Regions from separate parts of the Micrococcus sp. CH7 genome, predicted to be linked through region 1. Evidence: predicted binding sites of a transcription regulator. Region 1 holds the regulator's gene; each other region holds the start of a gene.

Region 1 (8,318 bases):
TCCGTGTACGACACCTACCGGGGCGTCGTCACGTACGTGCGCGTCGTGGACGGCCGGCTCTCCCCGCGGGAGAAGGTCCGCATGATGTCCACGGGCACCACCTACGAGCTCCTCGAGATCGGCGTCTCCTCCCCGGAGCCCGTGCCCACGAACGGTCTGGCCGCGGGCGAGGTGGGCTACCTCATCACCGGCGTGAAGGACGTGCGTCAGTCCAAGGTGGGCGACACGGTCACCAACCACGCCCACCCGGCGGAGCAGTCCCTGGGTGGCTACGAGGACCCCAAGCCCATGGTGTTCTCGGGCCTGTATCCCATCGACGGCTCGGACTATCCCGTGCTGCGTGACGCCCTGGACAAGCTCAAGCTCAACGACGCCGCGCTCGTCTACGAGCCGGAGACCTCGGTCGCGCTGGGCTTCGGCTTCCGCGTCGGCTTCCTCGGTCTGCTGCATCTGGAGATCGTGCGCGAGCGCCTCGAGCGCGAGTTCGACCTCGATCTCATCTCCACCGCGCCCAACGTGGTCTACGAGGTCACCCGGGAGGACCGTGAGGTCGTCACCGTGACCAACCCCTCCGAGTTCCCCGAGGGCAAGATCCTCGAGGTGCGCGAGCCCATGGCCTCGGCCACGATCATCGTGCCGGCGGAGTTCATCGGCGCCGTCATGGAGCTGTGCCAGGCCAAGCGCGGCAACCTCAAGGGCATGGACTACCTCTCCGAGGAACGCGTGGAGATCCGCTACTGGATCCCCCTGGCCGAGATCGTGTTCGACTTCTTCGACCAGCTCAAGTCCCGCACCAAGGGGTACGCCTCGCTGGACTGGAAGGCCGACGGCGACCAGGTCGCCGACCTCGTCAAGGTGGACATCCTGCTCCAGGGCGAACAGGTGGACGCGTTCTCCTCCATCACCCACAGGGACAACGCCTACGCGTACGGCGTGATGATGACGGGCAAGCTCAAGGAGCTGATCCCGCGCCAGCAGTACGAGGTGCCGATCCAGGCCGCCATCGGCTCGCGCATCATCGCCCGCGAGAACATCCGCGCGATCCGCAAGGACGTGCTCTCCAAGTGCTACGGCGGAGACATCTCCCGCAAGCGCAAGCTGCTCGAGAAGCAGAAGGAGGGCAAGAAGCGCATGAAGATGGTCGGCCGGGTCGAGGTCCCGCAGGAGGCCTTCATCGCCGCCCTATCCTCGGACGGCGCCGGCGCCGACCAGGCCGCGAAGAAGTAAGTGCCCGCCCTGCCCCTCGGCGAGCCCGTCCCCGACGACGGCCGGCTGCCGGCCGACGTCGGGCAGCGGGTGCGCGCGGCCGCCCGCGACGGCGCGGCGCGCACCTTCAGCCTGTACGTCCACGTGCCGTTCTGCACGGTGCGCTGCGGCTACTGCGACTTCAACACGTACACGGCCGTCGACTTTGGCCCCGGCGCGGGTCGCGGCGACTACTGGGAGTCGGCGGTCGCGGAGCTGGACTTCGCCGCGGACGTGCTCGCGTCCTCGGACGTGCCCGCCCGCCCGCTGCACACGGTGTTCTTCGGCGGCGGCACGCCCACGCTCCTGCCGGCCGCGGACCTCGTGCGCATCCTCCAGGCGGCGGTGGACCGGTTCGGGATCGCGCCCGGCGCGGAGGTGACCACCGAGGCCAACCCGGACACGATCACCCCGGAGTACGCCCGCCAGCTCGCGGCCGGCGGCTTCACCCGCCTCTCCCTGGGCATGCAGTCCGCGATGCCGCACGTGCTCGCCACGCTCGAGCGCACCCATCGGCCCGAGTCCGTCCCCGCCGCCGTCGCCGCGGCCCGCGAGGCCGGCCTGGAGGTGTCCCTGGACCTGATCTACGGGACCGCGGGGGAGTCCCTCGCCGACTGGCGGGCCACGCTCGAGGCCGCAGTCGTCCTGGCCCCGGACCACGTGAGCGCGTACTCGCTGATCGTGGAGGAGGGCACCAAGCTCGGGGCCCAGGTGGCCCGCGGCGAGGTGGCGGACGTGGACCCCGACGACCAGGCGGACAAGTACCTGCTCGCCGAGGAGCTGCTCAGCGCCGCCGGCTACCGCTGGTACGAGGTGTCCAACTGGGCGCGGGATCCGCGGGGGTCCGGGGTCCACCGCGCGCGGCACAACGTGGCGTACTGGGAGGACCAGGACTGGTGGGGGATCGGCCCGGGCGCGCACTCGCACCTCGCCGGCGTCCGGTTCTGGAACGCCAAGCACCCCGCCGCCTACGCGCAGCGGCTGGCCACGGGGGTCACCCCCGCCGTCGGCCGCGAGCGGCCCGACGCCGACGCGCGGCGCCTCGAGCGCATCATGCTCGCGGTGCGCACGGTGGGCGGGCTCCCGACCGCGGAGCTCGTCTCGGAGACGCCGGGGGAGGCCGCGCGGATCCGCGGGGCGATCGCCGAACTCATCGCCGCGGGCCTGCTGGACGGGCGCGCCGCCGTCGACGGGCGCATCATCCCGACGCTCGAGGGGCGGCTGCGCAACGACGCGATCGTCCGGGCGCTGGCCGGCTTCTGACCGGCCGGCCCCGGGTCAGCGCAGGATGCGCAGGTTGAACGGGTACCGGAACGGACGGCCCTTGGACACGTGCGAGGCGCCCATCACGCCGTAGACCGCCATGGCGGCCCACGTGAGCGCGCCGAGGATCGCGAAGATCGGGCCGACCACCGGCAGCAGGGACAGGAAGAAGAACAGGAGCGTGATGAGCGTGGGCGGCCCGGAGAAGTTCAGGGCCTCGCGCGACTCCTGCGAGGTGAACGGGCCGCGGTCGCGGTAGAGCAGCCACACGACCAGCGGGCCGAGCACGCCGAACGCCAGACTGAGGTGGGCCAGCGCCGCGCGGTCACGGTCCTGCTTCGCCGTGAGCGGGGCGCCGCGGCCGCCGGCCGAGACGAGCCAGGCGGGCGGGCCGTGGCCGGTGCGGCCGGCGTCGGGCTGCGCGCGGGTGTTCACGAGGGGCTCCTCCTGGATCGCGGGACCCGCGCGCCGGGGACCGGGCGCAGGGCATGGGCCAGCATAGCGCGGGCGGGCGGGGGCCGCGCCGAGATCAGTGCTCGGGTGCTGCGGTGAGGAAGTCGATGAGCTCCTCCACGCGGCCCAGCAGGGACGGCTCGAGGTCCGCGTACGTGGTGACGTGGGAGAGCAGCCGCTTCCACCCCAGCCCCGTGGCCTCCTTGCTCCCGTGCGGCCAGCCCAGTCCCCGCAGGATCCCCGTCTTCCAGTCCTGCCCCTTCGGCACGACGGGCCACGCGGGGATGCCGAGGACGGAGGGCTTGATGACCTGCCAGACGTCCACGTAGGGGTGGCCGAGGATGAGCACGTTGCCCGCGGCCCCCGGCACGCGCATGGCCTCGGCCGCGAGGCGCTCCTCCTTGGACCCGGTGACGAGGTGGTCCACGAGGATCCCGAGCCGGCGCCGCGGGCCGGGGGCGAACGTGCGGATCGCCCCGGCGAGGTCGTCCACGCCGTGCAGGGGCTCCACGACGATGCCCTCGAGGCGCAGGTCCTCGCCCCACACCTTCTCCACCAGCTCGGCGTCGTGCACGCCCTCCACCCAGATGCGTGAGGCGCGGGCGGTGCGGGCGCGCGCCCCCTCGACCCGTCGCGAGCCGGAGGCGGTGCGGGCCGGCGCCGCCGGGGCCGCGGCGGTCGGGGGGACCAGGGTCACGGGCTCGCCGTCGATCCAGAAGCCGCCGCCGAGGGGGAAGCCGCGGCGCACGCCGCGGTGGTCCTCCAGGACCACCACGTGCACGCCGCCGGAGCGCTCGATGCCGATCACGGCCCCGGTGAACCCGGAGGCCACGTCCTCGACCACCGTGCCGGGGGCGGCGGGCACATCGGGGACGGTCCGGGCGGGGCGGCGCGTCAGGTCGTCGTGGCCCGCGGGGCCCCAGCTGCTCCAGTCCATGGGAGAGCACGGTAGCAACGGGGCCGGGCGATCACCGTGAGCGAAGCCGTGCGGACCGGTCGGGTGGTCCACCCGGGTCGGACGGTAGCATTGGCACTTGACCCGCCGGAGTGCCAGTCAGGGGCACCTCCGGGGTCGCCCCGGATCCCGACGGACCAGAGGAGGACCGAGATGTCGGAGCAGCCCCGCCGCCTGCAGGTGCTCCAGGCGATCGTGGAGGACTACGTGGCGCTGCGCGAGCCCGTGGGCTCCAAGGCGCTCGTGGAACGGCACGCCCTGGGCGTGTCCTCCGCGACCGTGCGCAACGACATGGCGGCGCTCGAGGAGGAGGGCCTCATCGTGGCCCCGCACACCTCCGCCGGGCGCGTCCCCACGGACAAGGGCTACCGCGTGTTCGTCGACCGCCTCTCCGAGGTGAAGCCGCTGTCCCCGGCCGAGCGCCGGGCCGTGAGCACCCTGCTGGACCCGGAGACGGACACCGAGCACATGATGGAGTCCACGGTGCGCCTCCTGGCCCAGCTGACCCAGCAGGTCGCCGTCGCGCAGTTCCCCCACGAGGACGGCTCCACGATCCGCCACCTCGAACTGGTCTCCCTCACGCCCACGCGCCTGCTCGTGGTCCTCATCCTGTCCACGGGACGGGTGGACCAGCGGCACGCCGTCCTGGACCGGCCGGTCGACGAGGCGGAGCTGTCCGTGCTCCGCGGCCTCCTGCTGGACGCCCTGCTGGGGCTCGGTCCGGTGCAGGCGGCCGCCGTGATGGACGACGTCGTCACCCGGGTCCGCCCGGAGCACCGGCCGGCCGCGGCCCTCGTGGCCGCGGCCGTCCAGGACCTGCTCGAGGCCGGCCGGCAGGACCGCATCGTCCTGGCCGGCACCGCCAACCTGGCCCGCTCCCCGGGGGACTTCGGCGCGTCCATCGGGCCGATCCTGGAGGCGCTCGAGGAGCAGGTGGTGCTGCTGCGCCTGCTCACGGAGATGGAGCAGGACGCCCACGGGGTGTCCGTGCGGATCGGCTCCGAGAACGCCGGATCGCTCGCGGACACCTCGGTGGTCGCGGCCGCCTACGGCCCCGGCGCCGTGGCGAAGCTCGGCGTCATCGGTCCGACCCGGATGGACTATCCGGGCACCATGGCCGCCGTCCGGGCGATCGCCCGCTATCTCTCCCGCATCCTGACCACCTGACGTGCCTCCGCGCGTCCTGGCGGGCCCCGTCCCGCACCGCCCCACGTCCCGCTCGCCCCGAGAGGAATCCCCACCGTGACCGACCACTACGAGACGCTCGGCGTCAGCCGTGACGCCAGCACCGAGGAGATCCGCCGCGCCTACCGCAAGCTCGCGCGCACCCACCACCCGGACGTCAACCCCGACCCGGAGGCGGCCGAGCAGTTCAAGCGCATCTCCCACGCCTATGAGGTGCTCTCGGACGAGGACCGGCGTCGGGCCTACGACACGACGGGCAATGAGAACGGCCAGGCCGGCTTCCCGGGCGGCTTCGGTGGGGCGGGCGGCTTCGGGGGCTTCGCCGACATCTTCGAGACCTTCATGAACGCGGCCGGCCAGGGCGGCCGCGGTGGCCCCGCCAGCCGCGCCCGCCGCGGCCAGGACGCGCTGGTGATCGCGCGGATCGACCTGCGCGACGCGGTCTTCGGCGGCGAGCAGACCATTGAGCTGGACACGGCCGTGCGCTGCGAGCGGTGCGGGGGCTCGTGCTGCGAGCCCGGCACCCAGCCGGAGACCTGCCAGACCTGTCAGGGCCACGGCATGATCCAGCGCCCCGTGCGGTCGCTGCTGGGCACCGTCATGGCCACCGAGGCCTGCCCCGCCTGCCAGGGGTTCGGCACCGTCATCCCGACGCCCTGCCACGAGTGCGACGGGCAGGGCCGCGTCCGCACCCGGACGCCGCTGACCCTGCGCATCCCCGCGGGCGTGGACGACGGCACCCGCATCCACCTCGCCGGCCGCGGCGAGGCCGGCCCGGGCGGCGGCCCGAACGGCGACCTCTACGTGGAGATCGCGGTCCGCCCGGACGAGACCTTCCGCCGCGAGGGCGACCACCTGGCCACCACCGTGACCGTCCCCATGGCCGCCGCGGCCCTGGGCACCACCGTCACGCTGGACACCCTGGACGGCAAGCAGTCCCTCAGCCTGGACCCGGGCGTGCAGTCCGGCCACGTCGAGGTCCTCCACGGCCTGGGCGTCGGTCGCCTGCGCGGGCAGGGCCGTGGCGACCTCAAGGTGGACGTGGTGGTCACCACGCCCACCGACCTGGACGACGAGCAGCGCCAGCTCCTGGAGCGCCTGGCCGAGGTGCGCGGCGAGGAGGTCGTGCACGGCGCACCCCAGGCCAAGGGCATGTTCGCCCGGCTGCGGGAGAACCTGAGGAACCTGTGACCGCCCCCCTGTTCCACCTCGAGCCGGGCGCCCTGGCCGGCGCGAGCGCGGGCGCGGAGGTCGTCTTCGACGGCGCCGAGGCCCGGCACGCCGCCGCGGCCATGCGCCTGGCCCCCGGGGAGGCCGTGCTCCTGGCCGACGGGTCGGGCACGCTCGGCCACGGCACCGTGCTCGCGGCCGCCCCGGACGCGGTGTCCGTGCGGCTGGACGCGGTGGCGGAGGAGCCGGCGCCCACCCCGGCGCTCGTGCTCGTCCAGGCCCTCGCCAAGGGCGACCGGGACCTCATGGCGGTCCAGGCCGCCGTCGAGCTCGGCGTGGACGCCGTGGTGCCCTGGGAGGCGGAGCGCTCGATCGTCCGCTGGAAGGGCCCCAAGGCCGCCAAGGCCCGCCAGAAGTGGGCGGACACGGCCCGCGCGGCCGCCAAGCAGGCGCGTCGCGCCCGGGTGCCCGCGGTCCGGGACCACGTCTCCGGGACGGCGGTCGCCGGGCTGGCCTGGGACGACGACGGCGGCCGGCTCGTCCTCGTACTGCACGAGGACGCGGAGCACGGGGTGTCCGCGGTGCCGGCGGAGCGACTCTCCGCGGCCGTCGAGATCGCCGTCGTCGTGGGCCCCGAGGGCGGGATCGGCCCGGCCGAGCTCGAGGCCTGCGTGGCCGCGGGGGCCGTGCCGGTGCGGCTCGGCCCGCACGTGCTGCGCGCCTCCACGGCCGGCCCCGCCGCCCTCGCCGTGCTCCAGCACCGGCTCGGCCGCTGGTGAGCCCCGGCAGGACGGCGCGCCGACGCCTAGACTGGTCGGGATGTCCCGCCCCCGCGACCCCGAGGTGATCCGCCCCATCGTGACCGTGCCCCCCACGACCCCGACCCCGCCCGCCACCGCGCACGAGGGGGTGGCGTTCGAGTCCGCCGACCTCATGGTCCGCACGCTCGGACCGCAGGACGCCCTGCTGCGGATCCTCGGCGGCGTGTTCCCCACCGTGGACGTCACGGTCCGCGACCAGCGGCTGGACCTGGCCGGGCCGGTGGCCGAGGTGGCCACGGTGCGGCGCGTCGTCGAGGACCTGCGCTCGATCGCCCGCCGCGACCAGGCCGTCACCCCCGAGGTGATGGGCCAGGTGGTCCACCACGTCCGCGACGCCGCCACCGGGCGCGGCGCGGGTCAGCTGCACCTGGACTCGATCCTCTCGGGCCGGGGCCGCCGCATCCGCGCGAAGACCCTGCACCAGCAGGACTACGTGGAGGCGATCGACCGCTCCACCGTCGTCTTCGGCATCGGCCCGGCCGGCACCGGCAAGACCTACCTGGCGATGGCCAAGGCGGTGCAGGCGCTGCAGGCCAAGGAGGTCAACCGGATCATCCTCACCCGCCCGGCCGTCGAGGCCGGCGAACGGCTCGGCTTCCTGCCCGGCGGGCTCTCCGAGAAGATCGACCCGTACCTGCGCCCCCTGTACGACGCGCTGCACGACATGATCGAGCCCGAGTCGATCCCGCGGCTGATGGAGGCCGGGACCATCGAGGTCGCCCCGCTGGCGTACATGCGCGGCCGCACCCTGAACGACGCGTTCGTGATCCTCGACGAGGCCCAGAACACCACCGGCGAGCAGATGAAGATGTTCCTGACCCGCCTCGGCTTCGGTGCGCGCATGGTCGTCACGGGCGACACCTCGCAGGTGGACCTGCCGCGCGGCACCCAGTCCGGCCTGGCCCAAGCCGTCGAGGTGCTCGAGGGGATCGAGGGACTGGAGATGGTCCGCTTCGACTCCTCGGACGTGGTCCGGCACTCGCTGGTGAGCGCCATCGTGGACGCCTACGACGCCGCCCGCGGCCCCGCGGAGCGGTCCCAGAAGCGAGGAGGGGCCCGCCGTGGCCGTTGAGATCCTGAACGAGTCGGGGATCGAGGTCCCCGAGGACGCGCTGCTGCGCATGGCCCGGCACGTGTACGCGCGCCTGCACGTCCACGAGCGCGCCGAGACGGCCGTGACCGTCGTGGACGCCGCACGCATGGCCGAGCTGCACGAGGAGTGGATG
Region 2 (11,580 bases), on a different contig from region 1:
TGGGGCGACGGCCTGAACCTGGACGGCGCCGACTCGGACGAGGTGCGCCGGCTCGTCCTGGACAACGTCCGCTTCTGGCTCGAGGAGATGCGCGTGGACGGGCTGCGCCTGGACGCGGTGCACGCCCTGCGGGACGCCCGCGCCGTGCACCTGCTCGAGGAGAGGGCCGCGCTCGCGGACGGGATCGCGGCCCGTGCCGGCCGACCCGTGCCCCTCCTGGCCGAGTCCGACCTCAACGACCCGCGTCTGGTGCTGCCCCGCCACGCCGGCGGGCTCGGCCTCGCCGCGGCCTGGAACGACGACGTCCACCACGCCCTGCACGTGGCCGCGACGGGGGAGACCCACGGCTACTACGCGGACTTCGCCCCGCTGGAGGCGGTGGCCAAGGTCATGGAGCGCACCTACTTCCACGACGGCACCCGCTCCACCTTCCGCGGCCGTGACCACGGGCGCCCCGTGCCGGAGGCTGTCCCCAACCACGCGTGGGTGGCCAGCATCCAGAACCACGACCAGGTGGGCAACCGTGCCGGCGGCGACCGCACCGCTGCCGCCCTGTCCGAGGGTGCGCTCGCGGCCGAGGCCGCCCTGCTGCTGACCGGCCCGCACGTGCCGATGCTCTTCATGGGGGAGGAGTTCGCGGCCTCGACGCCGTGGCCGTTCTTCACCTCGTTCCGCGAGCCCGAGCTCGGGGACGCCGTCCGGCAGGGACGACGCCGCGAGTTCGCCGCCCACGGCTGGGACCCGGCCGACGTCCCCGACCCGCAGGACCCCGCGACGCGGGACGCGGCGGTGCTGGACTGGGCGGAGGCCGCGGGCGGCACGGACGGCCAGGGCCGCGGGGTGCGCGTGCTCGCCGCCTACCGCACCCTGATCGGCCTGCGCCGCACGCTGCCCCAGTTCACCGACCCTCGCCGCGACCGCGTCCGGGCCGAGGTGGACGCGGCCCGGCGCCACGTGCGCCTCACCCGCGCCGGCGAGGACGCCGACGTCGTCCTGCTCGTCGCCCTCGGCGCGGAGCCGCTTCCCGTGCCCGCGGACCTGACGCGGGCGGAGCTGCTCGCCGGCCACGGCGACCACGGCCCGCTCGGCCCCGGCACGGTGCCGGCGGCGGTCCCGGCCCCCGGCTTCCTGCTCCTGCGCCGCTGAGCCGTGTCCGGCGTCAGTCCGCGTCCGCAGGCGGGACGGCGCGCAGCATGGTGGTCGTGGGGTGCAGTGCCACCGCGTCCTCGTCGCGGCGGGCCCGCAGCACCGTGTCCACGTAGGAGTCCACCGCCTCCTGCAGGGGCACGGCCCGGCCGCGGGCCTCGGAGAGGTACCAGCGGTGCTCGAGGAGCTGGTGCATCACCTCGGCGGGCTCGAGCTTGGCTCGCAGCTCAAGGGGCACCGAGCGGACCACGGGGTCGAACACCTCCACCACCCAGCGGTGCGCCGCAGCCTCGATGTCCATGTACGGGTCCCACTCCCGGCGGGCGGCCTCGATGTCCACGAGCAGCCGGCGGGCCTGGTTCTCCTGGACCTCGAGTCCCGTGAGGCGGGTCAGCCGACGGCGGTGGTAGCCCGCGTGGATCTCGACGGGCCGGGCGATCATCATCCCGGGGGCGTCGGCGGCGCGCAGTGAGTACTCGGCCAGCTCGAACCCGAGCTCCTGCAGGCGGCGGACGCGGCGGTCCAGGCGCCACGGCTCGGCGCGGGGGAACAGCAGAGGCTCGGTCAGCTCGTCCCACAGCCGGCGGTAGGAGGCCACGAGCAGGTCCGGCGTGGTGACGGGGTCCACCTCCGGGTCCAGCAGCCCGCTGGCCTGCAGGTCCAGCAGCTCGCCGCCCACGTTCACGGCGGCCACGTCCAGGTCGTGCTCGCGCTGGCCGTTGGACAGCCGCTCCCGCAGCTCGCCGGTCTCGGCGTCCACCAGGTGAGCGGCGAACCCGCCCGCGTCCCGCCGGAACAGGACGTTGGACAGGGAGACGTCACCCCAGATGAACCCCTCGAGGTGCAGTTCCACGAGCAGCGTCGCCAGCGCGTCCATGAGCCGCACGAGGGTGCGGCGCTCGAGGCGCTCCGAGAACACGGCGCGGTACGGCAGGGAGAAGCGCAGGTGCCGGGTCACGAGGGCGGCGGGCAGGGGCGTGCCGTCGTCCTCCGTGCGTCCGGTGACCACGGCCACCGGCACCACCGACGGCGCCGGGCTCCGCTCGAGCCGGCGCAGCAGCCGGTACTCGCGGAACGCGAGTTCTTCGGTGGTCTCCTTCACCGCCACGATGCCCCCGCCCATCCGGGCGAAGCGCACCACGTGACGGGAGATGCCCCGCGGCAGGGCCGCCAGCACCTCACGCGGCCACATGTCGAGGGGGAGCACCCAGGGCAGGGCGAGCAGAGACGTCGCCGGGTCCTCGGTCGCGTCCCCCGACGGGGCGCCCGTGATGGTCAGTCGATCGACGGGGGAGGGGGTCTCGGCGGTGTCCATGGTCACGATCCTTCCAGACAGGGCCGCTATGCTCGCCTGGCGCGGCGCGCCCGCTGCCCGCCGGCTCCGGTGCTCGACCCGGACCGACTGCCCCACGAGGAGGACCCTTGGCCCGGAACATGTCAGGCTCGCACACCTCGGCGACGGACGCTCGTGCGCGTGCCCGCCAGATCCAGGAGGAGCAGCGCAGGAAGGACAGTCGCCGCCGCACCGGCGTCATCTGGGGCTCGGTCCTCGCGGTGGTGCTCGTGATCGGCCTCGTCGTCGCGTTCGTGCTCAACCGCAACGGCGACGACGCCGCCACCGCCGGCCCCATCCCCGCCGTGGCGAACGAGCAGGGCGGCATCGAGTTGGCCTCGGCCACGGCCCTGGCGGAGGGCGCGGGAGAACGCGAGGTCGACCCCTCGAAGATCGAGGTGCCGAAGCAGTCCGCGAGCTCCCAGCCCGAGACCCTGCCGAACACCGAGGCCCGGGCGGACGGCGAGCCGACGCGGATCGTGCTCTACGCGGACTTCAACTGCGTGCACTGCGCGGACTTCGAGTCCACCAACGCGGACCAGATCGAGCAGTGGCTCGAGCAGGGTGAGGCCACGGTCGAGTACCGGATGGTGGACTACCTGAGCGCCCCGAATAACCAGAACTACTCGGCCCGCGCCGCCAACGCCGCGTACTGCGTGGCGGACCAGAAGCCCGAGGCCTACAACGGCTTCGTGGCCGCCCTGTTCGCCGCCTACGACGAGCACCAGGGCAAGGGCCTGGACAACGCGGCGATCACGCAGCTCGCGCAGGAGCACGGCGCGGACATCGCCTCCTGCGTCGAGGACGGCACGTTCCGCTCCGCGGTCGAGCACACCACCCGCCAGGCGCGCGTCGCCGGCGTGGCCGGCACCCCCACCGTGTTCGTGGACGGGAAGAACTGGGCCCTCGACGGCGAGGACAAGACCTTCGCCGACTGGGCGGGCGCCAAGATCGCCGGCTGACCCGGCTGACCCGTCGCCGAGGTCCGCGGGGCGTCCCCACGCAGGGGGCGCCCCGTGCCGTCCGCCCGGGCCTTGTACGCTGGGAGGGTCGGCCGCGGCGCCCCCGGGCGCCGGCCGCCGGCCTCCTTAGCTCAGCTGGCCAGAGCAGCTGCCTTGTAAACAGCAGGTCGCCGGTTCGAATCCGGCAGGGGGCTCCACCCCACCGCGGGCCCGACGGCGCCGCGCACCTCCGCCGGGAGGGCGCGGCGCCGTCGTCGTGTCCGGCGCGGGCCGACGCTGGGGTGCCGCTGTGCGCGCCCCGACCATCCGCCCGGCCCGGCTGGCGGAACCGCGAGAGATGCCTCGACCATCCGCCAGACTTCGGCCCGCGGCCTCGCCGTGACGGAATCGTGACCCTACCGTGAGCTCAGTCACCCTGGCCCGAGCCCCTCGGGCGCCCGCATCCGGTGACCCAGAACTCCGAGGAGATCCCGTGCAGTCCTCCACACCCCGCAGCACCCGCCGCCGCATCGGCGCCCTCGTGGCCGGCGCCGTCCTCGCCGGCGGGACCCTGACCTCGTCCCCCGCGCTCGCGGCCCCCTCCGGCGGCGCCCCCGCCGCACCGGCAGCGAGCCCGACCGCCGCCTCACCCCTGGCGGCGGCGCAGGTCGAGGACCCGAGCGCCGACGGCTACGACTCCTTCATCGTCACCTACAAGGAGACCGCCGCCAACGCCCACGCGAAGGGCCGCGCCAACGCCTGGGGCAAGGCCGCGAAGGAGGCCGGCGTCTCCGTGAAGGAGCTGCGTGAGACCGCGCTCGGCTCCCGCGTGGTCAAGGCGGACCGCAAGCTGGATCAGGCCGAGTCCGCGAAGTTCATGGCCGACCTGAAGGCCTCCGGGGCGGTCGAGGCCGTGGAGCCGGACGCGCTCCTCACCGCCACCGGCCTGAGTCCCGTGGACGCCCTCTACTCGCAGCAGTGGGGCTTCACCGGCAGCCACGGCATGCGGGTCCCCGGGGCGTGGGATCGCACGACGGGCTCCGGTGCGACCGTGGCCGTCATCGACACCGGCATCACCTCCCACCCGGACCTCGACCGCAACGTCGTGCCCGGCTACGACTTCATCTCCGACGGCAGGGCGGCGCGCGACGGCGGTGGCCGCGACTCCAATCCGCGTGACGAGGGCGACTGGTACGCCGCCGGCGAGTGCGGCACCGCCGGTGCCTCCGACTCCTCGTGGCACGGCTCCCACGTGGCGGGCACCGTCGCGGCCGTGGCCGACTCCCAGGGCGTCGTCGGTGTGGCGCCGAACGCGAAGATCCAGCCGATCCGCGTGCTCGGCAGGTGCGGCGGCTCGCTGTCCGACATCGCCGACGCGGTCGTGTGGGCTGCCGGCGGCACGGTGGCGGGCGTGCCGGCCAACCCGAACCCGGCGGACGTCATCAACATGTCCCTCGGTGGCTCCGGCATGTGCGGCACCACCTACCAGAACGCGATCAACGCGGCCGTCTCCCGCGGCGTGCCCGTCGTCGTGGCCGCGGGCAACGAGAACCAGCCCGCCGCCAATGTGCGCCCGGCCAACTGCCAGAACACCGTCGTGGTGGCCGCCTCCACCTCGCAGGGCGCCCGCGCCTCGTTCTCGAACTACGGCTCCGCCGTGGACGTGACCGCTCCGGGGGCGAACATCATCTCGACCGTGAACAACGGCGCCACCACCCCGACGACGGCCGGCCACGCCGCCTACAACGGCACCTCGATGGCCACCCCGCACGTCGCGGGCCTGGCCGCCCTGCTGCTGGCCGCGCAGCCGAGCCTCACCCCGGCCCAGGTCGAGTCCACCCTCACGTCCACGGCCCGGTCCATGCCGGTGACCTGCTACGCAGGCTGCGGCGCCGGTCTGGCGGACGCCACCAGGGCGGTCTCCTCCCTCGGCGGCAGCTCCTGACCGGGGCCCGCCCCGGGCGCCGGGGCCTCGTTGGTCGCCCAGGGCGGTTTCGAGCCCGGCGCCACGCTGACCGACGCCTGACGTGCTCGTCGGCTCTCGACGGCCGCTCCGCCGTGCGCGGGGCGGCCGTCGCCCGGGTGGACAGGCGACGCCGCCTGAGGTATCGTTCTTCGAGTTGTCACCCCCATGGGGCGACGCCCGGATCTTTAGCTCAGTTGGTTAGAGCGTTCGCTTCACACGCGAGAGGTCGCTGGTTCGAGTCCAGTAAGATCCACCGCAGCAGGGCCCTCCTCCGGGAGGGCCCTTTCGCATCCCCGGTCCGCGGTGCCGAAGGCCCCGGCGGGGGAGGTGTCGGCGTGGTTGGATGGACGCGTCGGCGGGGCTCGGCCCACCGCCGTCTCGCGTCCAGCGCCCGCATACGGAAGGAGAGGGTGAGCCGCATGGAGCAGGAGGGCACCCAGGAGCCGGCGCGGTTCGACCCCCGCATCGCGGAGCCCCCGGCCGTCCCCACGCTCATCCCCGTGCTGCGCCCGGCCGGCGCCGAGGACGCCGCCGCTGTCGGCGACCTCGCGATCGACCCGGAGGACCCCGGCCTGCTCGACCTCGACCCGGCGGAGTCGGCCCACCCGGCCGCGGCCGCGGTCGCCGTCGAGCCGACCGAACCGCTGCCGCCCGTGGTCCGCCCCGCCGCCGCCGATCCGGTCCCGGCGCCGGCGCCGGAGCCGGAGGAATCGGCCGAGCCGGAGGAGACGCTGCCGGAGCCGGCCGCGGACGCGCCCCTGACCGAGCCGCCGCTGTCCGAGCAGGTGCCCACCTCCGTCCTGGCCCCCGCGGAGGCCGACGGCGCCCTGCCCGCCCCGGACGTGATCCCCGCGCCGGACATCACCGTCCCGGACCCGGTGGTCCCCGTGGGCCCGCCCGAGAAGCGCGGGCGTCGGCGCGGCCGGCGCTCCCGCGAGGTCTTCGTCGAGAACCTGCCGACGCAGGCGCTCGTGCTGGCCGACCGCCTGCACTCCTCGCCGTACGGGCGCCGCATGCACTCCACGCTGCAGCAGCGCCGCGCGGAGGCGCAGGCCCTTGAGGCCCGCACGACCCTGGACTTCGCGCTCAAGCTGGGCGAGACGATGTTCAGCTTCGGCGCGGCCTCGCTGGACGTGGAGACCTCGATCATCGTGGCCACGCAGGCCTACGGGATCCTCGAGACCGAGGTGGACCTGACCAACCAGTCCATCTCCCTGAACTACGCGCCCGACTCCTCACGCGGCGAGGCCCCGTTCACCCTCCAGCGGGTGGTCCGCTCGTCCTCGGTGAACTTCGAGGGGCTCGTGGCCGTCCACCGGCTCGTCGAGGAGATCGCCGCGGGCGAGGTGGACCGGGCCGAGGCCCAGCGCCGGCTCGTGGAGATCCGGCATCAGCCCAAGCCGTTCCCCGCCGTCTTCGAGGTCCTCTTCTCCGGCGTGTTCGTGGCCTGCTTCGTGCCGTTCATCGGCGGGACCTGGACGGGCGCGGCCCTGGGCATGGTCTCCACCTGGCTGGTCTTCTGGCTCAAGGTCCAGGCGGACAAGGCGCGCTTCCCGGAGATCTTCTCCACGATGTTCGGGGCGATCACGGCCACGGTGATCGCGCTGATGGCCCACGCCCTCGACCTGCCGGTCAACCCGGCGCTGGTGATCGCCGGCGGCATCATGATGCTCCTGCCCACGGCGAGGTTCGTCACCGCGGTGCAGGACGCCATCCACGGCTTCCCGGTGACCGCCGCGGGCCGCTTCCTCTCCGCGCTGCTCGTGTTCGCCGGCGTGATGGCCGGGATCATGATCGCCGTGGGCATCGGGGATCTCGTGGGATTCGAACAGCTGGACCTGGCCGAGGCGGGGACGCTGAGCTATCCGCCGCTGCTGCTGCTGGGCCTCGTGATGGCCGCGGGCATGGCGGACGCGGGGGTGGAGCAGTCGCGGTGGCCCCAGATCCTGGCCTGCGGTCTCGTGTCCGGGGCCGGCTTCGGCGCGTACCTGGCCGCACAGCAGATCGGGGTCAGCGACCGGCTGGTGCCCGCGGTCGCCGCGGCGGCGGTCGGGTTCCTCGGCCGCCTGGTGGCCCAGCGGCTCGCAGCCCCGGCGCTCGTGATCGTCCTGCCGTCCATGCTGTTCCTGCTTCCCGGACTCACCATGTTCCGGTCCGTCTACGGGTTCACCGTGGAGACCGGGGCCACGCTGCTGGGCGTCGAGGGACTGTTCAACGCCGCGGTCATCGTCGTGGCGATCGCGGCCGGCGTCGCCTTCGGCAACACCCTGGCCAAGCCGATCACCGACCGGATGGGCACGCTGCTGCCCACCGAGCTCGTGATGCACCAGCGCGGCTGACCGGCGGCCCGGCTCAGTCGGGCAGGCGCCAGTCCACCGGGGCCGCGCCGGCCGCCTCGAGGAGCCGGTTCACCCGGCTGAACGGCCGGGAGCCGAAGAACCCGCGGTGGGCGCTCAGGGGCGAGGGATGCGGGGACTCCACGACGCCGGCCCCCGCCGCCGTCAGCAGCGGCGCCATGCGCCGCGCGTCGGCTCCCCACAGCAGCCCCACGAGCGGGGTGCCGCGCGCGCAGAGGGCCCGCACCGCGGCCTCCGTGATCTGCTCCCAGCCGAGGCCGCGGTGGCTGCCGGGTGCGCCGGCCCGCACGCTGAGGGCGCGGTTCAGCAGCAGCACGCCCTGGTCCGTCCACGCGGAGAGGTCCCCGTGGGCGGGCGGGGTGATGCCGAGGTCGTCGTGCAGCTCCCGGTGGATGTTGGCCAGGGAGCGGGGCAGCGGCCGCACGTGGCGGTCCACCGCGAAGCTCAGGCCGATCGGATGGCCCGGCGTCGGGTAGGGGTCCTGGCCCAGCACGAGGACGCGGACGTCCGCGAACGGCTGACGGAACGCCCGCAGGATGTGCTCCGGCGCCGGCAGCACCTGCTCTCCGGCCGCCCGGCGGGCCCGCAGGGCCTCGCCGACCTGCTCGAACGCGGCGGCCTGCGGGGCGAGGGCCGCCTCCCAGCCCGGATCCAGGGGCGCGATGAACTCCATGCCCCGAGGGTAGACCGGGTGGGTACAGTGGCCGCCATGTCCCACCCCACGCCCGTCTCGCCCGATCCGGCCCCGGACGAGGGTGCCCGCGCGCGGGCGCGACGGGACGAGCTGACGGACCTGGAGCGTGCGGTCCTGGACCTGGAGGCCGCCACCTGGCGGTACGGCGGGGCCAAGGACCACGCCGTCCGAGAGCGTCTGGGGCTGTCTCCGACCGCCTATTATCAGGTGTTGAACGGATTGCTGGACCGTGAGGCCGCCCTGGCCTACCGACCCCTGCTGGTCACGCGGCTGCTGCGCAAGCGCGGCACCCGCAGCCGGGCCCGGAGGGGACCCGCGGATCCGGCGCCGTCCACGCCCGCTTCCCGCCAGGAGAACTGACCCATGGCCTACCAGCCCGACCGCTTCGACGAGGTCCCCGAGTACACGGACCAGCGCGGCGCGCACCGCGAGTCCTTCGCCGCCGCCGGCGCGACCGCCGCGGGCGGGGGTCGCCGCCTGAGCCCGCTGCTCTGGGTGGCCGGCCTCGTCCTGCTCGCCGGCCTGTTCGTGGGCGTCGTCCTGCCGTGGCTCACCGGCGACCGCTCCGAGCCCGTCGCCGCCGAGAGCTCGACGACGGCCCCGGCGGTCGAGCCGTCGACGTCGACGTCGGCGTCGTCCGAGTCCTCCTCGGCGTCCTCCGCGTCGGTGTCGACTGCATCCGCGACCGAGTCCGCCACCCCGTCCGAGGACACGGCGGAGGCGTCCCGTTCCGCGGCTGCGGCCGCGGCTGAGTCCTCGCGGGTGGCGCAGGAGGCGGCCGCCGCAGAGGCCGCCGAGTCGTCCCGGGCCGCCGAGTCGTCCCGTGCCGCCGCGGAGGCCGCTGAGTCGTCCCGTGCCGCCGCCGAGGCACAGGCGGCGGAGGCCTCGCGTTCCGAGGCCGCCGCGCAGTCCGCAGAGGCGTCCCGGTCGGCGGCGGCCGTCCAGGCGGCGGAGTCCTCGCGCGCCGCCGCGTCCCGTTCGGCCGCCGCGGCGGAGGCCTCGCGCTCGCAGTCCGCGGCCGCGTCGAGCTCCCGTGCGGCCGCGCAGTCTGCGGCCGCGTCGAGCTCTCGTGCGGCCGCGCAGTCTGCGGCCGCGTCGAGCTCCCGTGCGGCCGCGCAGTCTGCGGCCGCGTCGAGCTCTCGTGCAGCCGCGCAGTCCGCGGCCGTGCGCGGCACCCACGTCACCGTGTACAACGCGACCCGCACCCAGGGCCTCGCCGCCTCCTACGCGCAGCGGCTCACGAGCGCCGGCTACACCTCGGTGGACGCGAAGAACTGGAGCGGCTACGGCATCCAGTCCTCCACCGTCCTGTACAACGGCTCGGCCAACCAGGCCGCCGCCGAGGCGGTCGGCAAGGAGCTCGGCTTCCCGGTCCTGCAGACCCCGAACCTGCAGGTGAACGGCGTCGCGGTGGTCGTCACCGGCTGATCCGCCCGTCGTGCGGCCGTTCCGGCCGCGCACCCTTTCCGGCCCCCGGCGGGGCGCCTCCCGAGGCGTGCTGTCGGGGGCCGTCCGCCGTCCGCGGAAGGGCGGGCCCCGCACCGCGGACCCTTTGCACTCTCCCGGTGCGAGTGCTCATAATGGGGTTAGCACTCCGAAGGCGCGACTGCCAGCCGTACCCCGGTCGGTCCGGCGCCGTGGAGGAGGACCTGTCCACCGGTGAGGCCCCCAAGGGCCGTCCGTCGCGGGCATCGGGGCGGGTCAGCCACCAGCAGTAGGAAGCCGACGTCCAGAAAGGACCTGCACATGGCCAAGACCATCGCATTCGACGAAGAGGCCCGCCGCGGCCTGGAGAAGGGCCTGAACGCCCTGGCCGACGCCGTGAAGGTGACCCTCGGCCCCCGCGGCCGCAACGTGGTGCTGGAGAAGAAGTGGGGCGCCCCCACCATCACCAACGACGGCGTCTCCATCGCCAAGGAGATCGAGCTCGAGGACCCGTACGAGAAGATCGGCGCGGAGCTCGTCAAGGAGGTCGCCAAGAAGACCGACGACGTCGCCGGCGACGGCACCACCACCGCCACCGTGCTGGCCCAGGCGCTGGTCCGCGAGGGCCTGCGCAACGTGGCCGCGGGCGCCGACCCGCTGTCCCTGAAGCGCGGCATCGAGAAGGCCGTGGAGGCCGTCACCTCTGAGCTGCTCTCCGCCTCCCGCGAGATCGAGACCAAGGACCAGATCGCGGCCACCGCCTCGATCTCCGCCGCGGACAAGCAGATCGGCTCCCTCATCGCCGAGGCCCTGGACAAGGTCGGCAAGGAGGGCGTCATCACCGTCGAGGAGTCCAACACCTTCGGCCTCGAGCTCGAGCTCACCGAGGGCATGCGCTTCGACAAGGGCTACATCTCCGGCTACTTCGTGACCGACGCGGACCGCCAGGAGGCCGTCCTCGAGGATCCCTACATCCTCATCGTCAACTCGAAGATCTCCTCCGTGAAGGACATGGTGGCGATCCTCGAGAAGGTCATGCAGTCGGGCAAGCCGCTGCTGATCATCGCCGAGGACGTCGAGGGCGAGGCCCTGGCCACCCTCGTGGTCAACAAGATCCGCGGCACCTTCAAGTCCGTGGCCGTGAAGGCCCCGGGCTTCGGCGACCGCCGCAAGGCCATGCTCGCCGACATCGCCATCCTCACCGGCGGCCAGGTCATCTCCTCCGAGGTGGGCCTGTCCCTGGAGAACGCGACCCTCGACCTGCTGGGCACCGCCCGCAAGGTGGTCATCACCAAGGATGAGACCACCATCGTGGAGGGCGCCGGCGACGCCGAGCAGATCGCCGGCCGCGTGGCCCAGATCCGCTCCGAGATCGAGAACACCGACTCGGACTACGACCGCGAGAAGCTGCAGGAGCGCCTCGCCAAGCTGGCCGGCGGCGTGGCCGTCATCAAGGCCGGCGCGGCCACCGAGGTGGAGCTCAAGGAGCGCAAGCACCGCATCGAGGACGCCGTGCGCAACGCCAAGGCCGCGGTGGAGGAGGGCATCGTCGCCGGCGGCGGCGTGGCCCTGATCCAGGCCGGCGCCAAGGCGTTCGGCGGCCTGCAGCTCGAGGGCGACGAGGCCACCGGCGCGAACATCGTCAAGGTCGCCATCGAGGCCCCGCTGAAGCAGATCGCCTTCAACGCGGGCCTGGAGCCCGGCGTCGTGGCCGACAA
Region 3 (11,580 bases), on a different contig from region 1:
TCGCGCGCGTTCTGGATGATCGCGCGGATGCGCGTGGAGTCCCTGGGCGTGATCGGCATCGTGGCGCTGTGCCACTCCTTCGCGACCGTCAGCTTCCACACGGTGACGGGCAACCGCATCATCACGCCCTCGATCATGGGGTTCGAGGCGCTCTACACCGCCGTGTCGACCGCCGCCGTGTACGTGCTGGGAGCCGCCGGCGTCGCGGTGCTGACCGGGGTGGGGCCGTTCCTCGCCCAGGCCGCGCTCATGGTGGCGCTGGCGACGGCCCTGTACTCGTGGCTGCTCTCCCGGCCCTACGGCAGCGTCCATCTGATGCTGCTCGTGGGCGTGGTGCTGGGCGGCGGGCTGGCCGCGCTGAGCACGTTCATGCAGCGACTGCTGGACCCGAACTCGTTCGACCTGCTGAGCGCGCGGCTCTTCGGCAACATCTCCAACGCCCGGACCGAGTACGTGGCGATCGCCGCGCCCATCGCCGTCGTCGTGTGCGCGCTGCTGTGGCTGCGCTCCCGCCGCCTGAACACGGTGGCGCTCGGCGCCGACGCCGCGACCAACCTGGGCCTGCACCACCGGCGCGAGCTCATGGTGACGCTGCTGCTGGTCTCCGTGCTGATGGCCATGACCACCGCGCTCGTGGGCCCGATGACGTTCCTCGGCTTCCTCGTGGCGACGCTGGCGTACAGCCTCGTCGACACCCACGACCACCGGTTCATCCTCCCGGTGGCGGCGCTGGCCGGGTACGCGGTGCTCACGAGCGCCTACTTCGTGCTGCGGCACGTGTTCTACGCGGGGGGTGCGGTCACGGTGGTCATCGAGCTGATCGGCGGCATCACCTTCCTGGTCGTCGTGATGAGAAAGGGACGTCTGTGATCGAGCTGCGCGGCGTGGTGAAGCGCCACAGCGACGAGGTGTGCATCGGGCCCGTGGACCTGGACATCCAGGCCGGGGGAGTGACCGCGCTCGTGGGGCCCAACGGGGCGGGCAAGTCCACGCTGCTGACGATGATCGGCCGGCTGCAGGACGCCGACGCCGGGACGATCGCCGTGGGCAGGCACGACATCACCACGACGCCGTCCCGGAAGATCGCGCAGACCCTGTCCATCCTGCGGCAGGAGAACCACTTCGTGACGCGGCTGACCGTGCGACAGCTCGTGGGGTTCGGGCGCTACCCGTACACGCGCGGCCGGCTGACCCTGGAGGACGAGCGGCACGTGTCCGACGCGATCGACTTCCTCAACCTCGGCCCGTTCGAGAACCGGTACCTCGACCAGCTCTCGGGCGGCCAGCGGCAGCGCGCGTACGTGGCGATGGTGCTGGCGCAGAACACCGAGTACGTGCTGCTGGACGAGCCGCTGAACAACCTGGACATGCAGCACTCGGTGCAGATGATGCAGCAGTTGCGCCGGGCCGCCGACGAGCTGGGCCGGACCGTGGTGATCGTGCTGCACGACATCAACTTCGCCGCCCACTACGCCGACCGGATCGTGGCCATGGGCGACGGCCAGGTGGTGGAGACCGGCACCCCGGCCGAGATCCTGCGCCCTGAGGTGCTGGAGCGAATCTTCAAGACCCCCTGCAGCGTGGTGGACGGACCGCACGGGCCGCTGGCCGTGTACTACTGAGCGGGGCGACGGTGAGGCCGGCCCGGGTCGGTCCGGGCGGGGGTCGGGTGCCCGGCCGACGCGAGCGTTCCGTGGGCAGAACCCGCCGGGTCTCGCCTTCCGGGGGCAGAACCCGCGTGTTTCCAGGTTCCGTGGGCAGAAGCACCCTCGCTTCTGCCCACGGAACCCCTGCGCATGGACGGCAGGGCCATACGCGACGACGACGTCAGGCATCCCAGCCGTTCGAGACCTGTGCCCGTCGTCTGAGGACGGCCTCGATCACCCGCGCGTATCCCTCGCCGACGTCCCGGCTCGTGACGTGCAGGGTCATCTGCCCACGCTCCGCGTAGTACTGGTCTCGCCGGGCGTCCCGGGCGTGTTGCTCGGCACTCCGGTGCACCTCGCCGTCGTACTGGAGGACGAGCCGGCAGTCCTCGAACCACAGATCGGCCTCGGGGGCGTCCCGCCGCCCGGGGTCGAACACGTGCTGCAGCGTCGGCTCGCCCAGCCCCGCCTCGACGAGCGCCAGCCTCAGCCGGGTCTCCTGCGGCGAGTCGGCACCCACCCGTACGCGCTCGAGCGCCGCCGTCGCCCGCGGTCTTCCGACGAACCGCCCGAGCGGCCGCATCGCCTCGTGCAGCGCGGTGACCGTGGTGATGGGAGGCCGCCGGCCGCGCGGGGACCAGGGGTGACGGACCAGGTGGTCACCCGCCGACACGAGGGATGCCTCGTCCCAGGGGTGGCCGATCGAGCACAGATCGAGCCAGGTCCGTTCCGGCGTCGTCACCCGTAGCCCGAGCACGGAGGTGACGTGGCCGGCGGGCAGGGGTCTGCGGTGCTCCATGACGCCGGGGATCCGCGCCCGTGCGGTGCCGCGGTGCAACGTGATCTCGACGGCGGCGCGTCGCGTGGCCCCGCCCGGGGGAAGCGGGAGGCCGTGGAGGTGCGCCGCCGTCTCGTGGGAGAGAACGGCGTCGGGACGGGACCGCAGGAGGGCGGTCAGCAGGTCGAGGCCGACCCCGTGGTGCGGCGGCGGGAGCCCGGCAGACTCCCAGGTGCGCAGCGGCATGTCACGGCGACGGTGGATGCCGCGGGCGAGGCGGAGGACGTCGGACCGCCGCACCCGGCTGGGCGGCAGACCGCGTTCGAGCACGTCGCGGGTGGTGAAGACGGGGACGAGGGGGAGATCGGGGGCGAAGGACATGGGTCGACCTTGACGCGGTCGGCCTGACGACGGCCGGGCGGGCCGCGTGTCTGTGCACACCAGCGCAGGGTGGGCCGGCTGTGCAGGACTCGGCGGCGGCCGGTTGTCCCGCCGGGACGACGTCGTCATGGCTCGGTGGGCAGAACTGCGAGGAGTTCCGCCCACGCAACATCCGTGGGCAGAAGAGAGGGCGCTTCTGCCCACGGAGACCGAAAACCTGCGGATGCTGCCCACGCGATGGGCGGGGGTGCGGTTTCTGCCCACGGAGGGGGAGGGGGGAGGGTGGGGAGTGGGGGAGGGACAGGTTGCGGGCCGCCGTCGTGACCACTCCGCGTGCTCTTGGGCTCGGAACCCGCCCCGCCCGCCGCCCCACGGCATCCCACCGCACCGCGCCCCACGCCTCCGCCCACGGCGGACGGCGGGGACACGGCTGGCACTCATGTTGAAGGAGTGCCAAAACCCGGAGTAGAGTCTGGACTGGCACTCGGGGGTACCGGGTGCCAATGCCCGAGGTGGACCGTCCGGCACCGCGACGACGGAGGGTCTGACGCCCGTGGCGCACCCGCAGACCACAGCATCAGCGGACCGGCGAGCCCGCCGGAGCCGCACGTCGACGAAGAAGGAGTGTGCAGCATGTCTGTCTCCATCAAGCCCCTCGAGGATCGCATCGTTGTCCGCCCCCTGGAGGCCGAGCAGACCACCGCGTCGGGCCTCGTGATCCCGGACACCGCCAAGGAGAAGCCGCAGGAGGGCCAGGTCGTGGCCGTGGGCCCGGGCCGGGTCGCCGAGAACGGCAACCGCGTGCCCGTCGACGTCGCCGAGGGTGACGTGGTGCTGTACTCCAAGTACGGCGGCACCGAGGTCAAGGTCGGCGGCGAGGAGTACCTGGTGCTCTCCGCCCGCGACGTGCTGGCCGTCGTCGCCAAGTGACCCCGCCGCGACGGGCCCGGTGAGCGGCGCGCACCGCACCGGTGCGCGCGCCCCGGGCCCCTCGCGTCCCCGCACCCCCTGACTCCCTGAACGAAAGGAGCGTCCGTCATGGCCAAGCAGCTGGCTTTCAACGACGACGCACGCCGCGCCCTCCAGGCCGGCATCGACAAGCTCGCCGACACCGTCAAGGTCACCCTCGGCCCCAAGGGCCGCAACGTGGTGCTCGACAAGGCGTGGGGCGCCCCCACCATCACCAACGACGGCGTCACGATCGCCCGTGAGGTGGAGCTGGAGGACCCGTACGAGAACATGGGCGCCCAGCTCGCCAAGGAGGTCGCCACCAAGACCAACGACATCGCGGGCGACGGCACCACCACCGCCACCGTGCTGGCCCAGGCGCTCGTGAACGAGGGCATGCGCCAGGTCGCCGCCGGCGCCGCGCCGGGCGAGGTCAAGAAGGGCATCGAGGTGGCCGTGGCCGCCGTCGAGCAGCGCCTGCAGGAGAACGCCCGCCCGGTCGAGGGCCAGGAGGTGGCCCACGTGGCCGCCATCTCGGCCCAGAACGACGAGGTCGGCGAGCTGCTGGCCCGCGCGTTCGACACGGTCGGCACCGACGGCGTCATCACCATCGAGGAGTCCTCCACGACCTCCACCGAGCTGGACGTCACCGAGGGCATGCAGTTCGACAAGGGCTTCCTGTCCCCGTACATGGTCACCGACGCCGAGCGTCAGGAGGCCGTGCTCGAGGACGCCTACGTCCTGATCAACTCGGGCAAGATCTCCAACGTGCAGGAGCTGCTGCCCCTGCTCGAGAAGGTCCTGCAGGCCAACAAGCCGCTGTTCGTGATCGCCGAGGACATCGAGGGCGAGGCCCTGTCCACCCTCGTGGTGAACAAGATCCGCGGCACCCTGAACGTCGTGGCCGTCAAGGCCCCGGGCTTCGGCGACCGCCGCAAGGCCATGATGCAGGACATCGCGATCCTCACCGGCGCCCAGGTCGTCTCCCCGGACCTCGGCATGAAGCTCGAGCAGGCCGACCTGGACGTGCTCGGCTCCGCCCGCCGCATCACCGTCACCAAGGACGAGACCACCATCGTCGACGGCGGCGGTGCGGCCGAGGACGTCGAGGCCCGGGTCGCCCAGATCAAGGCCGAGTCCGCCGCGACCGACTCCGACTGGGACCGCGAGAAGCTCCAGGAGCGCCTCGCCAAGCTCTCCGGCGGCATCGGCGTGATCCGCGTGGGCGCCGCCACCGAGGTGGAGCTCAAGGAGCGCAAGCACCGCATCGAGGACGCCGTGTCCTCGACCCGCGCCGCCCTCGAGGAGGGCATCGTGGCCGGCGGCGGCACCGCGCTCATCAATGCGCTGACCGCGCTCGACACCGACGCCGACGTCCAGGCCCTGACCGGCGACGCCGCCGTGGGCGTGGACATCGTCCGCAAGGCCCTGAAGCAGCCGCTGCGCTGGATCGCCCAGAACGCGGGCGAGGACGGCTACGTGGTGGTCTCCAAGGTCGCCGAGCTGGAGCCGAACCACGGCTTCAACGCGAAGACCGGCGTCTACGGCGACCTGATCGCCGACGGCGTGATCGACCCGGTCAAGGTGACCCGCTCCGCGCTCGCCAACGCCGCCTCCATCGCGGCCCTCGTGTTGACCACCGAGACCCTCGTGGCGGACAAGCCCGCCGAGGAGGACGAGGCCGACCACCAGCACTGACCCCTCCGTCGGCCCTGACGCGGCCGGTCGACGACGACGGCCCCTCGCCCGCCCGGGTGAGGGGCCGTCGTCGTGCGGGCGGGAGACGACCGCCGTCCGGGGCGCCCTCTAGGGTGTGCCCATGGACACACCCACGCCGCCCCGTCCCACCGGGTCCCACCCGACCCGGGCCCCGGCCCGGCCACGGCTGCGCCGCTTCGTCCGCGAGTTCTCCTATCCGCACGGCATCCACCCGGCCCTCGTGCCGGGCGTGTCCGTGGAGGACCGCCGGGTGCGCTACGGCGTGGACCGGGTGATCCTCGCCGTCGTCGGCCTGCTGGTGGTCGGCTTCGTGGTGTGGGGCGTGCTGCAGCCGGACGCCGTGCTGGCCGTCTCGAGCGCGGCCCTCGACTGGGTGATGCTCCACGCCGGCTGGCTGTTCGCCCTGCTGGCCATCGGGATGGTGGTGTTCCTGCTCGTCCTGGCGTTCTCCCGGTACGGCGAGATCCCGCTGGGACTGGACGGGGAGAAGCCGGAGTACTCCACGGCGAGCTGGTCGGCCATGCTCTTCGCGGCCGGCATCGGCATCGGCATCATCTTCTTCGGCCCGTACGAGCCGCTGACCTACTACCTGGCCCCGCGCCCGGGGGCGTACGAGGCGGGGAGCGAGGAGGCGGTGACGGGCGCGCTGGCCCAGGCCGCGCTGCACTGGGGCGTGAACGCGTGGGCGATCTACGCGATCGTCGGTCTGTCGGTCGGCTACGTGTCCTACCGCCGGGGCCGGGTGCCGCTGATGAGCTCGATCATCGCGCCGCTGTTCGGCGACTCCCAGCGCAGCGACTCGGTCGGCGCGCGCCTGATCGACGGGCTCGCGATCATCGCCACACTGTTCGGCACGGCGGCCTCGCTGGGCATCGGCGCCCTGCAGATCGGCCGCGGCGTGGAGATCGTCTCGGGCTGGTCGGCGCCGGGGAACACGGTGGCGCTGGGGATCATCGTGGTGCTCACGATCGGCACCATCTTCTCGGCGGTGTCCGGTGTGGCCCGCGGCATCCGGTGGCTGTCCAACATCAACATGCTGCTCGCCCTCGGCCTGGCGCTGTTCTTCTTCGTCGTCGGCCCGACGGCGTTCCTGCTGAACATCGTGCCCGGCGTCCTGATGGACTACGTCTCCTCCGCCCCGGACGCCCTCGGCGCCTCGATGGCCCAGGGGGAGGACATGCAGGAGTTCCTCTCCAGCTGGACGATCTTCTACTGGGCGTGGTGGGTCAGCTGGGCCCCGTTCGTGGGCGTGTTCATGGCGAAGATCTCGAAGGGTCGGACCATCCGCCAGTACGTCCTCGGGGCCCTGTTCATCCCGGCCGCGGTGATCGTCGGCGCGTTCACGATCATCGGCGGCACCACCATCTGGCTGCAGCGGACCCAGGGCTCCGTGGCGCCGGACGGCACAGCCGCGTCGCTGCCCGCGCCGGCGGAGATCTTCTGGGTGGTCCTGGACCAGCTGCCCGGCGGCGGGCTGGTGGCCCCGGTCGTGATCGTCATGCTGGCGGTCTTCTTCATCACGACGGCGGACTCCGCCTCGATCGTGAACTCGCAGCTCTCGCAGCGCGGCGCCCCGGCCCCGCGCCGCACGATCACGGTGTTCTGGGCACTGTGCATGGCGGGCATCGCGGTCGTGATGCTGCTGACCGGCGGCGACACCGCGCTCACCGGCCTGCAGAACCTCATCACCATCACGGCGCTGCCGTTCACCGTGGTGCTCGTCCTCATGGCGGTCGCGCTCCAGCGCGAACTGGCCAACGACCCCTTCGCGATCCGTGACCGGTACCAGCGGGCCGCCGTCGAGAAGGCGACGGTGCGGGGCCTGGTGGAGTACGGGGACGACTTCGCGTTCACGGTGGAGCGCACCCCGCCGGGCAGCTGGTACGCGGCCGGCGAGGGGTTCGACTCCACCGCCGCAGAGATCACCGACTGGTACCGCCGCACGGACGAGGACGGGAACCCCGTGGACTACGACTACGTGCTGGGCGAGTACCTGGACGAGGGGGACGGGGACGGCGCGGACGGGCCCGCCGGAGCAGGCCCGTCCGGCCGCTGACTCAGGCGCGCGGCTCCGGGGTGCCGACGAGCTGGGCGCGGGAGTCGGCGGTCGCGTGGGCGCGGGCCTCGACGATCTCCTCCTCGTCCTCGCCGAAGATGTCGCCGCGTGGGGCGTCGTAGCGGTCCCGGTCGAGGATGCCCTCCTGGGAGGCCACGAGCGCGGGGATGAGGGCCTGGCCGGACACGTTGAGGGCGGTGCGACCCATGTCCACGATCGGGTCGACGGCCAGGAGCAGGGCCATGCCCTCGAGGGGCAGCCCGGCGGTGGACAGCGTGAGCGTGAGCATCACGGTGGCGCCGGTGGTGCCGGCGGTCGCGGCGGAGCCCAGCACGGACACGAGTGCCACGAGGGCGTACTGGCTCAGGCTCATGTCGATCCCGTAGAACTGGGCGATGAACACGGCGGCCACGGCCGGGTAGATCGCGGCGCAGCCGTCCATCTTGGTGGTGGCGCCCAGCGGGACGGCGAAGGAGGCGTAGCCGGTGGGCACGCCGAAGTTGCGCTCGGCCACCCGCTGGGTGACGGGCAGCGTGCCGAGGGAGGAGCGGGAGACGAAGCCGAGCTGGAACGCCGGCCACACGCCGGTGAAGAACTGCTTGACGGAGAGCCCGTGCAGGCGCGCCAGCACCGGGTACACCACGAGCATCACGAGGGCCAGGCCCACGTAGATCGCCACCACGAACTTGGCCAGCGTGCCCATCGTGGACCAGCCGTACGAGGCCACGGCGTTGCCCAGCAGGCCGATGGTGCCGATCGGGGCCAGGCGGATGATCCACCACAGCAGCTTCTGGATGATCGCGAGCACCGAGCGGGAGAACGTGAGGAACGGGGCGGCCTTCTCGCCGACCTTGAGCGCGGCCACGCCCACGACGATCGCGATCACGAGGATCTGCAGCACGTTGAACGTGGGGGAGGAGGCGAGCGCCCCGTCCTCGCCCGCCGTGGTCTTGACGGTCAGGCCGAGGAAGTTCGCCGGCACCAGGGAGGTCAGGAAGTCGAGCCAGCCGACGTCCTTGGCCTGGTACGACGCCGGCGCGGTCTGGCCGGTGCCCACGCCCGGCTGCAGCACGACGCCGACGGCGAGGCCGATGAGCACCGCGATCAGGCTCGTGATGGCGAACCACAGCAGGGTCTTGGCGGCCAGGCGGGCCGCGTTGGTCACCTGGGCCAGGTTGGCGATGGAGGCGACGACGGCGAAGAAGACCAGCGGGACGACCGTGGCCTTCAACAGGCTGATGTAGATGCTGCCGACGGTGGCCAGCGTCTCGCCGAGCCAGGTCGGGTGCTCGGAGGTGTGCCCCGTCGCGCGGGCGATCAGGCCCAGGACGAGGCCGAGGACGAGGGCGGCGGCGATCTGCCAGCCGAAGTTCGACGTCCAGGCGGGGAGCCGGCGTCGGGGCGCCGGTGCGGGGGAGGACTGTGCGGTGCTCATCCGGGGAGGTTAGGCGGTCCAATACCATGACGCCGAAACGGATTGCTCCATGTGACGTCGTGGTGACGCCCGTCTCGCCCCCGCGTGGCCCAGCGCGGGGGTCCTGTGATGTGGCCCGCACCCGGGTCGCCGGTTTGGCCCCCGGGCATAGAATCGCGGAAACACCCGTCCCGAAAGGCGCCTTCGTGACCAACACCAGCACCGGTCCCAGCCCCGAGCCCGTCCGCTCCTCCTCGGATCCCTTCGGCTTCTTCGGCCTCACCTATGACGACGTCCTGCTGCTGCCCAACGCCACGGACGTGATCCCCGCGGACGCGGACCCGGGCACCCGGCTGACCCGCAACATCCGCTTGAACATCCCCATCGTCTCCGCGGCGATGGACACCGTGACGGAGGCCCCGCTGGCCATCGCCATGGCCCGCCAGGGCGGCATGGGCATCATCCACCGCAACCTGTCCATCGAGGACCAAGCCCGCCACGTGGACACCGTGAAGCGCTCCGAGTCGGGGATGATCAAGGACCCCGTGACCATCGGCCCCGACGCCACGCTCGCCGACCTGGACGAGCTGTGCGCCCAGTACCGCGTCTCGGGCCTGCCGGTGGTGGCCGAGGACATGACGCTGCTGGGCATCATCACCAACCGCGACACCCGCTTCATCCCGCGCGAGGAGTGGGCCACCCGCACGGTGGACACCGCCATGACCCGCATGCCGCTGATCACCGCGCAGGAGGGCGTCTCGCGCGCCGAGACCATCCGCCTGTTCTCCCAGAACCGCGTGGAGAAGCTGCCGCTCGTGGACGATGCGGGCCGCCTGACCGGCCTGATCACCATCAAGGACTTCGACAAGGCGGAGCAGTACCCGGACGCCGCGAAGGACGACGAGGGCCGCCTGCGCGTCGGCGGCGCCGTCGGCTTCTTCGGCGACGGCTGGGAGCGCGCCATGGCGCTCGTCGAGGCGGGTGTGGACGCCCTCGTGGTGGACACCGCGAACGGCCACACGCACGGCGTGCTGGACATGATCGCGCGCCTGAAGAAGGACAAGGCGGCCGCGCACGTCGACGTCATCGGCGGTCAGGCCGCGACCTACGCGGGCGCCAAGGCGATCGTCGACGCCGGCGCGGACGCCGTGAAGGTGGGCGTGGGCCCGGGCTCGATCTGCACGACCCGTGTGGTGGCCGGCGTCGGCGTCCCGCAGATCACCGCCATCTACGAGGCGGCCAAGGCCACGCGCCCCGCGGGCGTCCCGCTGATCGCCGACGGCGGTCTGCAGCACTCCGGTGACATCGGCAAGGCCCTCGTGGCCGGCGCCGACTCGGTGATGCTCGGCTCCCTGCTGGCCGGCACGGCCGAGTCCCCGGGCGACCTCGTGTTCTACCAGGGCAAGCAGTTCAAGACCTACCGCGGCATGGGCTCCCTGGGCGCCATGCAGACCCGCAACGGCACGCGCTCCTTCTCCAAGGACCGCTACTTCCAGGCGGACGTGCCGGACGAGGACAAGCTGATCCCCGAGGGCATCGAGGGCCAGGTGCCCTTCCGGGGCCCGGTCGCCTCGGTGGTCCACCAGCTCGTGGGCGGCCTGCGCCAGACGATGTTCTACACGGGCGCGTCCACGGTGGCCGATCTCAAGGAGAACGGCCGCTTCGTGCGCATCACCGCGGCGGGCCTGAAGGAGTCCCATCCGCACGACATCATGATGACCGTCGAGGCCCCGAACTACCGTTCGCGCTGACCCGCACGTCGGGTCCGGGGGGAGCCCCCGGACGGGGCGGCGCCGACGACACGGTCGGCGCCGCCCCGTGGCGCCTGGGCTAGGCTGGCCCGGTGACGAACCAGATTGAGATCGGCCGCGGCAAGCGCGGCCGCCGGGCCTTCTCCCTCGACGACGTGTCCGTGGTGCCCGCGCGGCGCACCCGGGATCCCCAGGACGTCAGCCTCACGTGGCGCATCGACGCCTACACGTTGGACATGCCCGTGATCGGTGCGCCCATGGACTCCGTGATGAGTCCGGAGACCGCCATCGCGATGGGGCGGCTGGGCGGTCTCGGCGTCCTCAACCTCGAGGGCCTGTGGACCCGCCACGAGGATCCGCGCCCGCTGCTCGAGGAGATCGCCGCCCTGGAGGCCGGCCCGGCCGGGACCGAGGCCACCCGCAAGCTGCAGGAGGCCTACGCGGCCCCCATCCGCCCCGATCTGATCACCGAGCGCCTCGCACAGATCCGCGAGGCCGGCGTCGTCGTCGCGGGCTCGCTGACCCCGCAGAACACGCAGGAGTTCTACCGCACCGTCGTGGCGGCGGGCGTGGACCTGTTCGTCATCCGCGGCACCACCGTCTCGGCCGAGCACGTCTCCTCCACCCAGGAGCCGCTGGACCTCAAGCAGTTCATCTACGAGCTGGACGTGCCCGTGATCGTGGGCGGGGCGGCCGGCTACACGCCGGCCCTGCACCTGATGCGCACCGGCGCGGCCGGCGTGCTCGTCGGCTTCGGCGGCGGCGCGTCCACCACCACGCGCCGCGCCATGGGCATCCGCGTGCCGATGGCCACGGCCATCTCGGACATCGCCGAGGCGCGCCGCGACTACATGGACGAGTCCGGCGGCCGCTACGTGCACGTGATC

Evidence for each region. The regulator HrcA, encoded in region 1, represses chaperone genes, less so after heat shock. The targets are predictions, from matches to a motif close to TTNGCACTCGNNNNNNNCGAGTGCNAA.
Region 2: the regulator HrcA is predicted to act here: its motif matches at 10,024-10,050, upstream of groL (chaperonin GroEL).
Region 3: the regulator HrcA is predicted to act here: its motif matches at 3,236-3,262, upstream of groES (co-chaperone GroES).

The regions. Positions count from the first base shown of each region.
Region 1 covers NZ_LOSQ01000021.1:79,294-87,611, forward strand. The annotation lists gene lepA (translation elongation factor 4) at 1-1,227, shown strand, start outside; gene hemW (radical SAM family heme chaperone HemW) at 1,228-2,508, shown strand; gene AUV08_RS06080 (DUF4870 domain-containing protein) at 2,524-2,943, opposite strand; gene AUV08_RS06085 (DUF3097 family protein) at 3,038-3,898, opposite strand; gene hrcA (heat-inducible transcriptional repressor HrcA) at 4,070-5,083, shown strand; gene dnaJ (molecular chaperone DnaJ) at 5,159-6,292, shown strand; gene AUV08_RS06100 (16S rRNA (uracil(1498)-N(3))-methyltransferase) at 6,289-7,050, shown strand; gene AUV08_RS06105 (PhoH family protein) at 7,091-8,164, shown strand; gene ybeY (rRNA maturation RNase YbeY) at 8,154-8,318, shown strand, end outside.
Region 2 covers NZ_LOSQ01000041.1:41,367-52,946, forward strand. The annotation lists gene treZ (malto-oligosyltrehalose trehalohydrolase) at 1-1,146, shown strand, start outside; gene AUV08_RS09535 (DUF4032 domain-containing protein) at 1,160-2,461, opposite strand; gene AUV08_RS09540 (thioredoxin domain-containing protein) at 2,581-3,441, shown strand; tRNA gene AUV08_RS09545 (tRNA-Thr) at 3,562-3,638, shown strand; gene AUV08_RS09550 (S8 family peptidase) at 3,914-5,365, shown strand; tRNA gene AUV08_RS09555 (tRNA-Val) at 5,566-5,639, shown strand; gene AUV08_RS09560 (threonine/serine exporter ThrE family protein) at 5,806-7,725, shown strand; gene AUV08_RS09565 (uracil-DNA glycosylase) at 7,739-8,416, opposite strand; gene AUV08_RS09570 (DUF3263 domain-containing protein) at 8,453-8,797, shown strand; gene AUV08_RS09575 (LytR C-terminal domain-containing protein) at 8,801-9,865, shown strand; gene groL (chaperonin GroEL) at 10,184-11,580, shown strand, end outside.
Region 3 covers NZ_LOSQ01000008.1:33,949-45,528, reverse strand. The annotation lists gene AUV08_RS03560 (iron chelate uptake ABC transporter family permease subunit) at 1-870, shown strand, start outside; gene AUV08_RS03555 (ABC transporter ATP-binding protein) at 867-1,622, shown strand; gene AUV08_RS03550 (hypothetical protein) at 1,828-2,805, opposite strand; gene groES (co-chaperone GroES) at 3,439-3,735, shown strand; gene groL (chaperonin GroEL) at 3,844-5,451, shown strand; gene AUV08_RS03535 (BCCT family transporter) at 5,573-7,528, shown strand; gene AUV08_RS03530 (dicarboxylate/amino acid:cation symporter) at 7,530-8,963, opposite strand; gene guaB (IMP dehydrogenase) at 9,149-10,693, shown strand; gene AUV08_RS03520 (GuaB3 family IMP dehydrogenase-related protein) at 10,786-11,580, shown strand, end outside.